DNA from 2 places in the Shewanella sp. 553 genome. Region 2 is predicted to be linked to the other one. Evidence: predicted binding sites of a transcription regulator. Region 2 holds the regulator's gene; the other holds the start of a gene.
What was found. Region 2 encodes LexA, which represses DNA repair genes until DNA is damaged. Its sites were predicted from a motif close to TACTGTATNNNNATACAGTA; they were not measured.

Region 1: dinG (ATP-dependent DNA helicase DinG) is a predicted target of LexA. The motif match lies at 1,311-1,330, and genes of this name have one in related genera.

The regions. Positions count from the first base shown of each region.
Region 1 covers NZ_CM181701.1:2,455,325-2,460,505, forward strand. The annotation lists gene AC5YBZ_RS10990 (methyl-accepting chemotaxis protein) at 1-927, opposite strand, end outside; gene dinG (ATP-dependent DNA helicase DinG) at 1,354-3,426, shown strand; gene AC5YBZ_RS11000 (sulfite exporter TauE/SafE family protein) at 3,435-4,208, shown strand; gene AC5YBZ_RS11005 (primosomal replication protein) at 4,205-4,867, shown strand; gene AC5YBZ_RS11010 (DUF2057 domain-containing protein) at 4,877-5,181, shown strand, end outside.
Region 2 covers NZ_CM181701.1:107,707-112,887, reverse strand. The annotation lists gene nudE (ADP compounds hydrolase NudE) at 1-295, opposite strand, end outside; gene yrfG (GMP/IMP nucleotidase) at 392-1,063, shown strand; gene lexA (transcriptional repressor LexA) at 1,413-2,030, shown strand; gene AC5YBZ_RS00505 (cell division inhibitor SulA) at 2,027-2,536, shown strand; partial or broken gene coxB (cytochrome c oxidase subunit II) at 2,934-4,046, shown strand; gene ctaD (cytochrome c oxidase subunit I) at 4,065-5,181, shown strand, end outside.

The DNA of each region.
Region 1 (5,181 bases), 1.7 Mb from region 2:
TTGCTCCACTAATTGTGATGCCGCCATCGCATTATCAGCCACATCGCGAATTGAGCTGGACATTTCGGTTACCGCTGTCGCTACAGAGTCGGTATCGGCACCTTGCTTATTCAAGTTATGCTTAATCTCTTGCTGATTAACTAACTCGTGCTCAGCACTAACGTGGATCCCCTCTGCGGTTTCGCTGGCTCTGGCAACAATCGCACGCACCTCGGCTTTACGCTTTTGCAGCGCGAGCTCTATCATGGAATATTCATCATAACGCCCGGTATAGACGAGCTCCATCAACGGGTTATCATATGCTTGCGTCGCAAGTGTTGCCACCTGCCCTAAACGTCGTTGATGAAAAAACTCATTGAGTAACAGCCCGGCCATCGCCAATATCGATACCGTACCACCTAAGTGTACCGATGCGCCGCTCATCATAGCTAGGGTGCTGGCAAGCGCTGTTAACGCAGCAAGATAACGCGCCCAACGATAACTAAAGCGTGGCCTTGATAGCTTAGATGGCGTCTCTTTTTGGCTCATTTCGCTATAGAGCGCCTCTGCACGCTTAACCCATTCTCGGTTAGGCTTAGTGCGCACAGACTGATATTCAATAATTTTGCCCTTAGCATCGGTGATGGGGGTGATAAAGGCTGATACCCAATAAAATCCGCCTCCTTTACGGGCGTTCTTCACCAGTCCCATCCAACTGCGGCCAGATTGCACCGTTTGCCATAACTGCTTAAAGGCGGGCTTAGGCATATCGGCATGGCGCACAATATTATGTGGTTTACCAATTAATTCATCGGCTTGATAACCGGCAATATCACAAAAACCGGCATTAGCATAGGTGACTATACTGGAGGGATCTGTGGTTGAAATGAGATTAGCATCGAGTTCAAATTCGATTTCACGTTCTGCGTTAGTATGTTTATTTACCATATTATGGTGACTTATTTCCGAGCTGTGGTTGGTTTGTGTGCGGCGCAGTGCACTATGACTGGCAGGCCCTGTACGTAAAAGAGTTCGCTGCCGATCACAGTTGCTAGCGTTTTGAATGGAAACGCAGTTGTAATCGATACAGGATCAGCAACTATGGTATCAATTTCATTATTCAAACGATACAGGACCAACAACTATAGTATTAATTTCGTTATCCAAATAAATGAGGTGAACGACACAATATGAGCTTGCTCACTCATCAGCTCATTTATCTTGCCAAGCGCACAGCTGACAACTGGTCAAATCCATATTGTTAACATCGCTAGTCGCTTATGCTTGTATCGACTGTTTCAGAACTTATTCATATTCCGCTTGTGCTGTTTTACTGTTATTATGTACAGCTGTATTTCTCTGCTATGTGCCTTCATGTTATCTGCCACTGTTAAAACTCAGATCCGCACCATCTATAAAGACATTGCGGCCGCCTTGCCCAACTTTCGCTCTCGGCGCGAGCAAAACTACATTGTGGCAGAGATCTCAAAAACATTAGCAGGTGAATATGACAAACATAGGCGCATCATTGTCGTCGAAGCTGGCACGGGTATTGGTAAGTCGTTGGCTTATATTCTAGGCACCATTCCATTAGCCTTAGCCAGCAAGAAAAAAGTCTGTATCGCCACCGCCACGGTGGCGCTGCAAGAGCAGTTACTCAATAAAGATTTACCCTTCTTTTTACGGCAATCTGGACTCGACTTTACCTTTGGTCTGGTTAAGGGGCGTCAACGCTATATCTGCTTAGCCAAACTTGAAATGCTCATTGGCAGTGATGACGGCACCCAGATGGCCATGTGGCAAACTAAACCCGATAACAGCCAGATAGCCCTATTACAAAGTTTGTTAAAAGATTTCCATGAAGGTCGTTGGAATGGCGAGCGCGATACCCTAACGCAACAATTGCCCGATCATCTTTGGAGCCAAATCGCCTGCGACAAACACAGCTGTCATCGGCAACTAGCCAGTCATCGTCACTGCCCATTTCATAAGGCCCGTGAAGATATTGATAACTGGGATGTGTTAATCGCTAACCACAGTCTGCTTTTTGCCGACTTGGAACTAGGCGGCGGGGTGATCTTGCCCGATCCTGAAGATCTCTACTATGTGATTGACGAGGCCCATCACCTCCCCGTTGTCGCCAGAGACTTTTCCAGCGCGCAGGCGACCCTTAGAGGCGCGGTGGATTGGTTAGAAAAGATCGGCAAAACCACAGCTAAACTGCAAAATCAGCTTAAGAGTAATCATATTATTGCCCCTGCTCAGGCGATGTTAGACCACATTAACGAATTAACCGGGTTGCTCAACGCCGTAGCGCAGTATTGCGACGGCCAAGGCGCTGCATTTGATAACCCTGAAAACCGCATCCGTTTTGAACATGGCAAGCTGCCGCAAGCTTTAGTTATCCAAGCAGAAAACTTAGCCAGTGCCGCTAATAACGCCCTCAAGCAGTTCAATAAGATGTTGACCTTGCTTAACGAAGCCATAAAAGATGGTGAGCTGCCCAAGCATCAAGCCGAGCAACTGCTGAGCGAAACTGGCTTTATGCTGCAGCGTTTAGAAAATCTGCAAAAATTGTGGAAGATGATGGCCAAGACCGACAGCCCTAAAGGGGCACCGATGGCCAGATGGATAGAGCAACTTCCGGGTAAACAACACGACTACTTGTGTAACGTCTCACCGATTGAAGTGGGCTTTATGCTCGAATCCTTATTATGGGAAAAAGCCGCTGGTGTGGTGCTGTGTAGCGCCACTTTACGCGCATTGAATAATTTTAATCATTTTACCCATCAGGTGGGCCTGTCGATAAACGATGGTAGTCGTTATCTGGCCATGGATAGCCCATTTGATTTTGAGCAAAATGCGACCTTATACCTGCCAAAAATGCGCACCGAACCGACGGACGACCGTTATACCGATGAGCTTGCCGAGCAGATATTGACCCTTATCGAAGGTGAAACCGCCACCTTAGTGCTGTTTGCCTCATACTGGCAGATGGAGAAAGTGGCCGATATTGTCCGCCCCAAGATTGACAGCCCATTATTGATCCAGGGGGAAGACTCGCGTCAACAACTGCTGACACAACATAAACAGCGCTGTGATGCTGGCGAGGTAAGTATTATTTTCGGCACGGGCAGCTTCTCTGAAGGGCTCGATCTGCCAGGAGATTATCTCACCAATTTGATTATCACCAAATTACCCTTTGCAGTGCCGACCTCCCCTGTGGAGCAAGCCCATGCAGAATATATCAAGATAAAGGGCGGTAATCCGTTTTTACAACTGACCATACCTGACGCATCACGTAAATTGATCCAAAGTTGTGGTAGATTACTGCGTAAGGAAGAAGATTATGGCCGTATCACTATCTTAGATCGTCGCTTAGTCACGAAACGTTATGGAAAGTCGCTGCTTGATGCCTTACCTCCGTTTCGCCAAGTCATAGAGTAGGAACCACATTGGAGTTACTTTTAGACCCCAGCGTTTGGATTATTTTAGCCGCCACAGGTTTTATTGCCGGCTTTATTGACGCTGTCGCAGGCGGCGGAGGCTTGCTATCAATACCTGCATTATTAACCATAGGCATACCGCCACACGCGGCGCTGGGAACCAATAAATTGGCCGCCAGCTTTGGTTCATCCATGGCGGCATTCACCTATTACCGCAAACATTTTTTTGAGCCACGCTTTTGGTACCATGCCGCAATAGCCACCTTCATTGGCGCCGTTATCGGCACCTTCGTAGTCTATCTCATTGATAATCAATGGCTCGAAAAATTACTGCCGCTCATTATCATCATCATTGCCATTTATACCCTAGTAAAACCCAGTGTGATGGGGGGCAACAGCCACTTACCACCAACTCGCGCACCCTCGGCCTTTAAGCAATGGCGCCAAGGGTTGCCATTGGGCTTTTATGATGGTTTTGCTGGCCCCGCTGTCGGCGCGTTTTGGACCATCAGCAGTATTTCGCAATACCAATTACCAGTACTTAACAGTTGTGGATTAGCACGAGCCATGACTTTTATCAGTAACCTAACCTCTTTAACGGTCTTTTTAGCCTTGGGACAAGTCAATATTGTTATCGGCTTATCTATGGGCTTATGCATGATGTTAGGTTCGTTTGTTGGCGCTCGCACCGCAATCAAATTTGGCGTACCATTTATCCGTCCGCTATTTATCACCGTGGTTATTTTGATTGCCATCAATTTGGCGTGGAGCGCATGGGCATGAACACCTCAGAACTAATTTATCGTTTACGAGTCCAACTTAAGCAATTAGAACAAGAAGTGCTGCAACATGATAGCCAGCTGGCAAAAGGGCAACGTAAGCTACTGCATGATACCGAACGTTTTAATCATGGCTTATTTAACCAATCCGGTGCCCAGCTTGCCCCGTGTATCAGCCAAATTAGCAATAAAATAGCGCAGCTCGAAAAACTACTAAAGGGGAATATCTCGACATCGACCATAGCGTTAAGCTGTGAAGGTATTCAAGATAGATTTACCGCACTGCGACGCGCGCTGAACACCACCACATTAGATGTGAAATCGGCTGAGCAACAAAAATCATCACGTATTGCGAATGCCAAACAACGTCGCCAGCAGTCGCACGCCGATAGTGGTTTTAGTTGGATCGCTTCTGGCGTAATGCATAATAGCCACCAGCTATATGATGAATTAAACAAACATCTGAACTGGGTTCAAACATTTGAGCAAAAGATTGCAGATTTACAATCAAAACTTGAAAACTGTCATAGTGCTGACAAAATTGCACTGCAAAATGAGATACTTTTAGTTCACCGTCGCTTAGGTAAGTGCCGACAAGCTATTAGCTATATTGAAGACCGCATTCAGGCGTTTGAACGCCCATATAAAAGTCATAATCGTTAAGGAGCAACAATGAAATCAGTAATGCCAATCACCGCTTTAATCGCTTTGCTTGGTGCCTCATCGGCAATGGCTGCCAATCTCACCATTCCCATGGCATTTGAATACTTAGCCCTTAATGGTCAAAAAGTAGAAAGCAGCTTGTTTAACCATAAGGCCGATTTAAGCCTAGATAACGGCACGCACAAGATTGCTATCCGTTATCACGATATGGTGCAAGATGATTTCAGTGACAGCGAAAGCTTTATTAAATCATCCCCCTTTATTATTACTCTTAATGTCGATGGCGATTATGACTACCAGTTACAACCCGCCGA
Region 2 (5,181 bases):
CTATCTCCTCCTGCAGCTCCCGATTAGCGGCTTGCTCAGGCGTCTCTCCCGGATCAACCAGCCCTTTGGGAAAGCCCAGTTCATAGCTGTGGGTTCCTGCGGCGTACTCTCTGCCCAGCAGCAGTTGCTCACCCAACACAGGGACCACCATTACGGCACCACGATTATTACCTTTCATACGTTCATACTGGCGCTCGACCTGATTAGAAAATTTCAGGTGCACTTGTTCAATTTGAAATAACCGACTCTGGGCAACAACTTGTGTATGTAATATCTGTGGCTTTTGGTCCGACATGAATGTCCCTGATAAAATGACGTTTGCATCACAGTTCAATCTTACTATGATGGGCCTAATCCACAACTCTCACGATAGAATTTTTTTACTGACCTTATGTTTCCTTGGGATAAAATCGATACTGTACTGCTTGATATGGATGGCACACTGCTAGATTTACACTTTGATAGCCATTTTTGGCTCAAGCTAGTGCCGCAAACCTTAAGTCACAGCAGAAACATCTCTCTAAATGAAGCTAATGTCTTGGTAGAACAAGCCTACGACCAAGTGGTTGGCACCTTGGATTGGTATTGCCTCGACTACTGGCAGCAACAACTGCAACTGGATATTGTGCAGCTGCAACGCACATTGGCCGACAGGATACAGTTACGCCAAGACAGCATGCCATTTCTACGCGCATTGACTCAAAAGCATAAAACCAGAATATTAGTGACCAATGCCCATCCTCAAAGCCTAGCTCTCAAACTAGAACACACAGAGCTCGCGCAAGGGTTAGACCATATGATCTCCAGCCATGAAACAGGTTTTGCTAAAGAGCACCCTCAATTTTGGTCTAGCTTATTTAACCAATATCAATTGCAACCCAGTCGGTGTTTATTTATCGATGACAGCGAAGCTATCTTACATGCCGCCAAACAAGCTGGAGTTGGGTATTTGCTTGGCATAAGCAATCCTGATAGTAAAAAGCCCCATAAAATATTTACCGACTTTCCCGCAATCCATGATTACCACCACCTGTTAGATGATCTTATCGCCAGTAAGCCATAATAGCTCCTCGCTCAATGACATAAGATAAGGATAAATGCAGGTGCATGGTGCAACCAAACCCTATAGCCTGCTTATTTGTTTCACCGCCCGAACTTGGCACTGAAATCGTCTCAACAGATAAGAGAGCAATCGCGCCACTCAGCGACACTCAATGAATCCTTTCCGTAAAATTAAATTCATAACATTGATTTAAATTAAAAAAGTCAGATTGCAATAAAAATAAATCTGCGACCTTATTTTCAGTTTTAAGCAAATCCCACCACATTGCCGACAAAAATATGCTTAATCCTTGCGCTACTTTAAATACTGTATATACTAACAGTTACTGTATGGAAAGACAGGATCTGTAATGAGACCATTAACCCCTAGACAAGCTGAAATATTAGAATTAATTAAACGCAATATTGCCGATACAGGCATGCCGCCTACCCGAGCTGAAATTGCTCGTCGCCTAGGCTTTAAAAGCGCCAATGCGGCCGAAGAGCACTTAAAAGCCTTAGCCAAAAAAGGCTGCATCGAAATAATGCCTGGGACCTCGCGAGGTATTAAGCTAACTCAAGAAGATGATAGCGAAGATCTTGGTTTACCACTGATTGGACAAGTCGCTGCCGGTGAACCCATTTTGGCCCAAGAACATGTTGAGCAACACTACAAAGTTGACCCAGCGATGTTTCGCCCAAGCGCTGATTTTCTCTTAAGAGTCCGCGGCGATAGCATGAAAAATATTGGTATTCTCGAAGGCGATCTACTTGCGGTGCATAAGGTGGAGCAAGCCAGTAATGGGCAGGTTGTCGTAGCTCGCGTCGAAGATGATGTCACAGTAAAGCGCTTTGAAAAGAAAGGTAATACTGTATATCTTCACGCCGAAAATGAAGAATATTCACCGATAGTCGTCGACCTATCTACCCAAAGCCTTAGCATCGAAGGGCTGGCCGTAGGTGTTATCCGCAACGGAGATTGGCAATGAATAATCTAATGGGTAATGCCCCGCGACATCCCGGCCTTTGGGTCGATATGAATAAGCAACACAAACCAACTCAGCACAGTACCATTGCGACATTATCGAGTCGTACCCAAGGTAAGCATGAGTTGCAAGCGCTAACACCGCAATTAGCAAGATTAAGCCAACAAGGCCAGTGGGTCGTACTGATTAGCCCACCGAATATTGGCTATAAGCAGATGCTCGCCGATGCGGGGGTACGCATGGATAGAATCTTATTAGTGCACACCAAAGATGAAGTTGAAGCACTGTGGGCGATGGAAAAAGCGCTTACTAGTGGTACATCCAGTGCGGTGATCAGTTGGACCCAAGCACTCGATGCTCGCGATTGCCGCCGCTTACAATTGGTCGCCAAAAGTACCCAGGCTCTAGGTGTTGTGATTGAAGATGATAATAGTCACTTACCTGTAACAGCCCTGACAGAGCAAGATCTGGGCTATCAACAAGCATCATTATTTAGTTCACTGCACTAGCATTACAGTTCAAACTTTCCATACTTAAGCCCCGCGAGGGGCTTTTTTGTTGCTGTTTTAAAAAAATTAAAAAAAAGTGATCTTGATCAATATTTAAACAGCGATTAAGTTAGTAATAGATATCAACGATTATTTGTTATATCCGAACAATTTAGTGGTCTGTTTCATTGGCCAACGAGTGTAGATCTCTCACTGCGTCCAATAAAGCGGAAATTAGCCTGATATAGTCAGCCGTAAGTGCAAGCGTGGTAACCACCAGCAATAACAACAGCAATACCACCAGCGCACTGTGAAGTCATCGTTGCTTTTTTGGGAACTGAAAAGTTTGCATAGAGCCGAGACATACTGTGTAACTTTTCTTTGTAGTTGCCTTCGCAATTGACAGAGGAGAAGTCTAGTGAAGCATCTGTGGTATAGCTTGCTCGGGTTATTACTAGCCCCACCCATATTCGCAGCCGATATGCCCCTTAATATGACACCAGGGGTAACTGAGATCAGTGGCAAGGTTTTTAGCCTTCACATGACCATTCTTTATATCTGTTGCGCTATCGGCATCATAGTGTTTGGGGTGATGATCTATTCCATCATTAACCATCGTCGCTCCAAAGGTGCGGTGGCTGCCAATTTTCATGAAAGCACTAAAGTCGAAATCGCTTGGACTATCGTCCCTTTTGTCATCTTGATCCTGATGGCGATCCCTGCCACTAAAACTCTTATCGCCATGGAAGACCCTAGCGATGCGGATATCACCATCAAGGTTACAGGTTCTCAGTGGAAATGGCATTACAGTTATTTTGATCACGATATCGAATACTACAGTTTACTCGCTACCCCAAGAGCACAAATTGAAGGCAGTGAAACGAAGGGCGAAAACTATCTATTAGAAGTCGACAAACCTCTAGTGCTTCCCGTTAATAAAAAAGTGCGTTTCTTGATGACGTCAGATGATGTGATCCATTCTTGGTGGGTGCCAGCCTTTGCGGTAAAAAAAGATGCTAACCCCGGTTTCATCAATGAAGCTTGGACCCGCGTGGATAAACCCGGCACGTACCGCGGCCAATGTGCTGAACTATGCGGTAAGGACCATGGCTTTATGCCCATAGTGGTTGAAGTGTTGTCTGAGGCCGATTTTGCTCTCTGGATCGATGAGCAAAAAAACCAAGCCACAATCGCCGCCGCCGCAACCGAAGCCTCGTTATCGCAAACCTTATCTATGGATGAACTGATGACCCAAGGTGAGCAGATATACATGGCACGCTGCGCCGCCTGCCACCAGCCAAATGGCATGGGACTTCCAGGAGTGTTCCCCGGATTAAAAGCCAGCGCCATTGCCACCGGCCCAGTCACAGCACATATCGATATTGTGGTTAATGGTAAGGCGGGCACCGCAATGCAAGCCTTCGCTGGACAGCTAACACCACAGGAGATAGCGGCTGTGGTGACATATGAGCGTAACGCTTGGGGCAATGATGTCGGTGATATCGTCCAAGCCGCTGACGTTAGTCAACATGGTCAATAGGGAGGCATGATGAATACAACAACGCGCGAAGCCAATATGGATGCCGCTCATATTGAAGAGTCTAACGAACACCACGAAGCTCACCCAACCGGCATAAAACGTTGGCTATTTACCACTAATCATAAAGATATCGGCACCTTATACCTATGGTTCAGCTTTATTATGTTTCTTACTGGCGGTGCCATGGCCATGGTGATCCGAGCCGAACTGTTTCAGCCTGGATTACAATTAGTCGAGCCCAACTTTTTTAATCAAATGACCACAGTGCACGGCTTGATCATGGTGTTTGGTGCCGTCATGCCCGCCTTTACAGGGCTTGCAAACTGGCTAATACCCATGATGATTGGCGCGCCCGATATGGCGCTACCACGGATGAATAACTGGAGCTTTTGGATTTTACCCTTCGCCTTTACCATATTATTAAGCTCACTCTTTATGGAAGGTGGTGGGCCCAACTTTGGTTGGACATTCTATGCTCCGCTATCCACCACTTATAGCCCCGATAGCACGGCACTGTTTGTATTTTCGATCCATATTATGGGGATCAGCTCCATCATGGGAGCCATCAACGTGGTGGTGACGATTGTGAATATGCGCGCCCCCGGCATGAGCTGGATGAAATTACCGCTATTTGTGTGGACCTGGTTAATCACCGCTTTCTTGTTGATCGCCGTCATGCCTGTGCTTGCTGGGGTGGTCACTATGGTACTGACGGATAAATATTTTGGCACCAGCTTCTTTGATGCAGCAGGTGGCGGCGATCCTGTGATGTTCCAACATATTTTCTGGTTCTTCGGCCACCCTGAAGTCTACATTATGATCTTACCTTCATTTGGTATCATATCGGCTATTGTGCCCGCCTTTAGTCGCAAACGTCTCTTTGGTTACTCCTCTATGGTTTATGCCACTGCCAGTATTGCGATTTTATCCTTCTTGGTTTGGGCACACCATATGTTTACCACCGGCATGCCAGTATTTGCTGAGCTGTTTTTTATGTATTGTACTATGCTCATCGCGGTGCCAACTGGGGTTAAGGTCTTTAATTGGGTCGCCACCATGTGGCGCGGATCACTCAGTTTTGAAACACCTATGTTGTTTGCCATCGCCTTTATCATACTGTTCACCA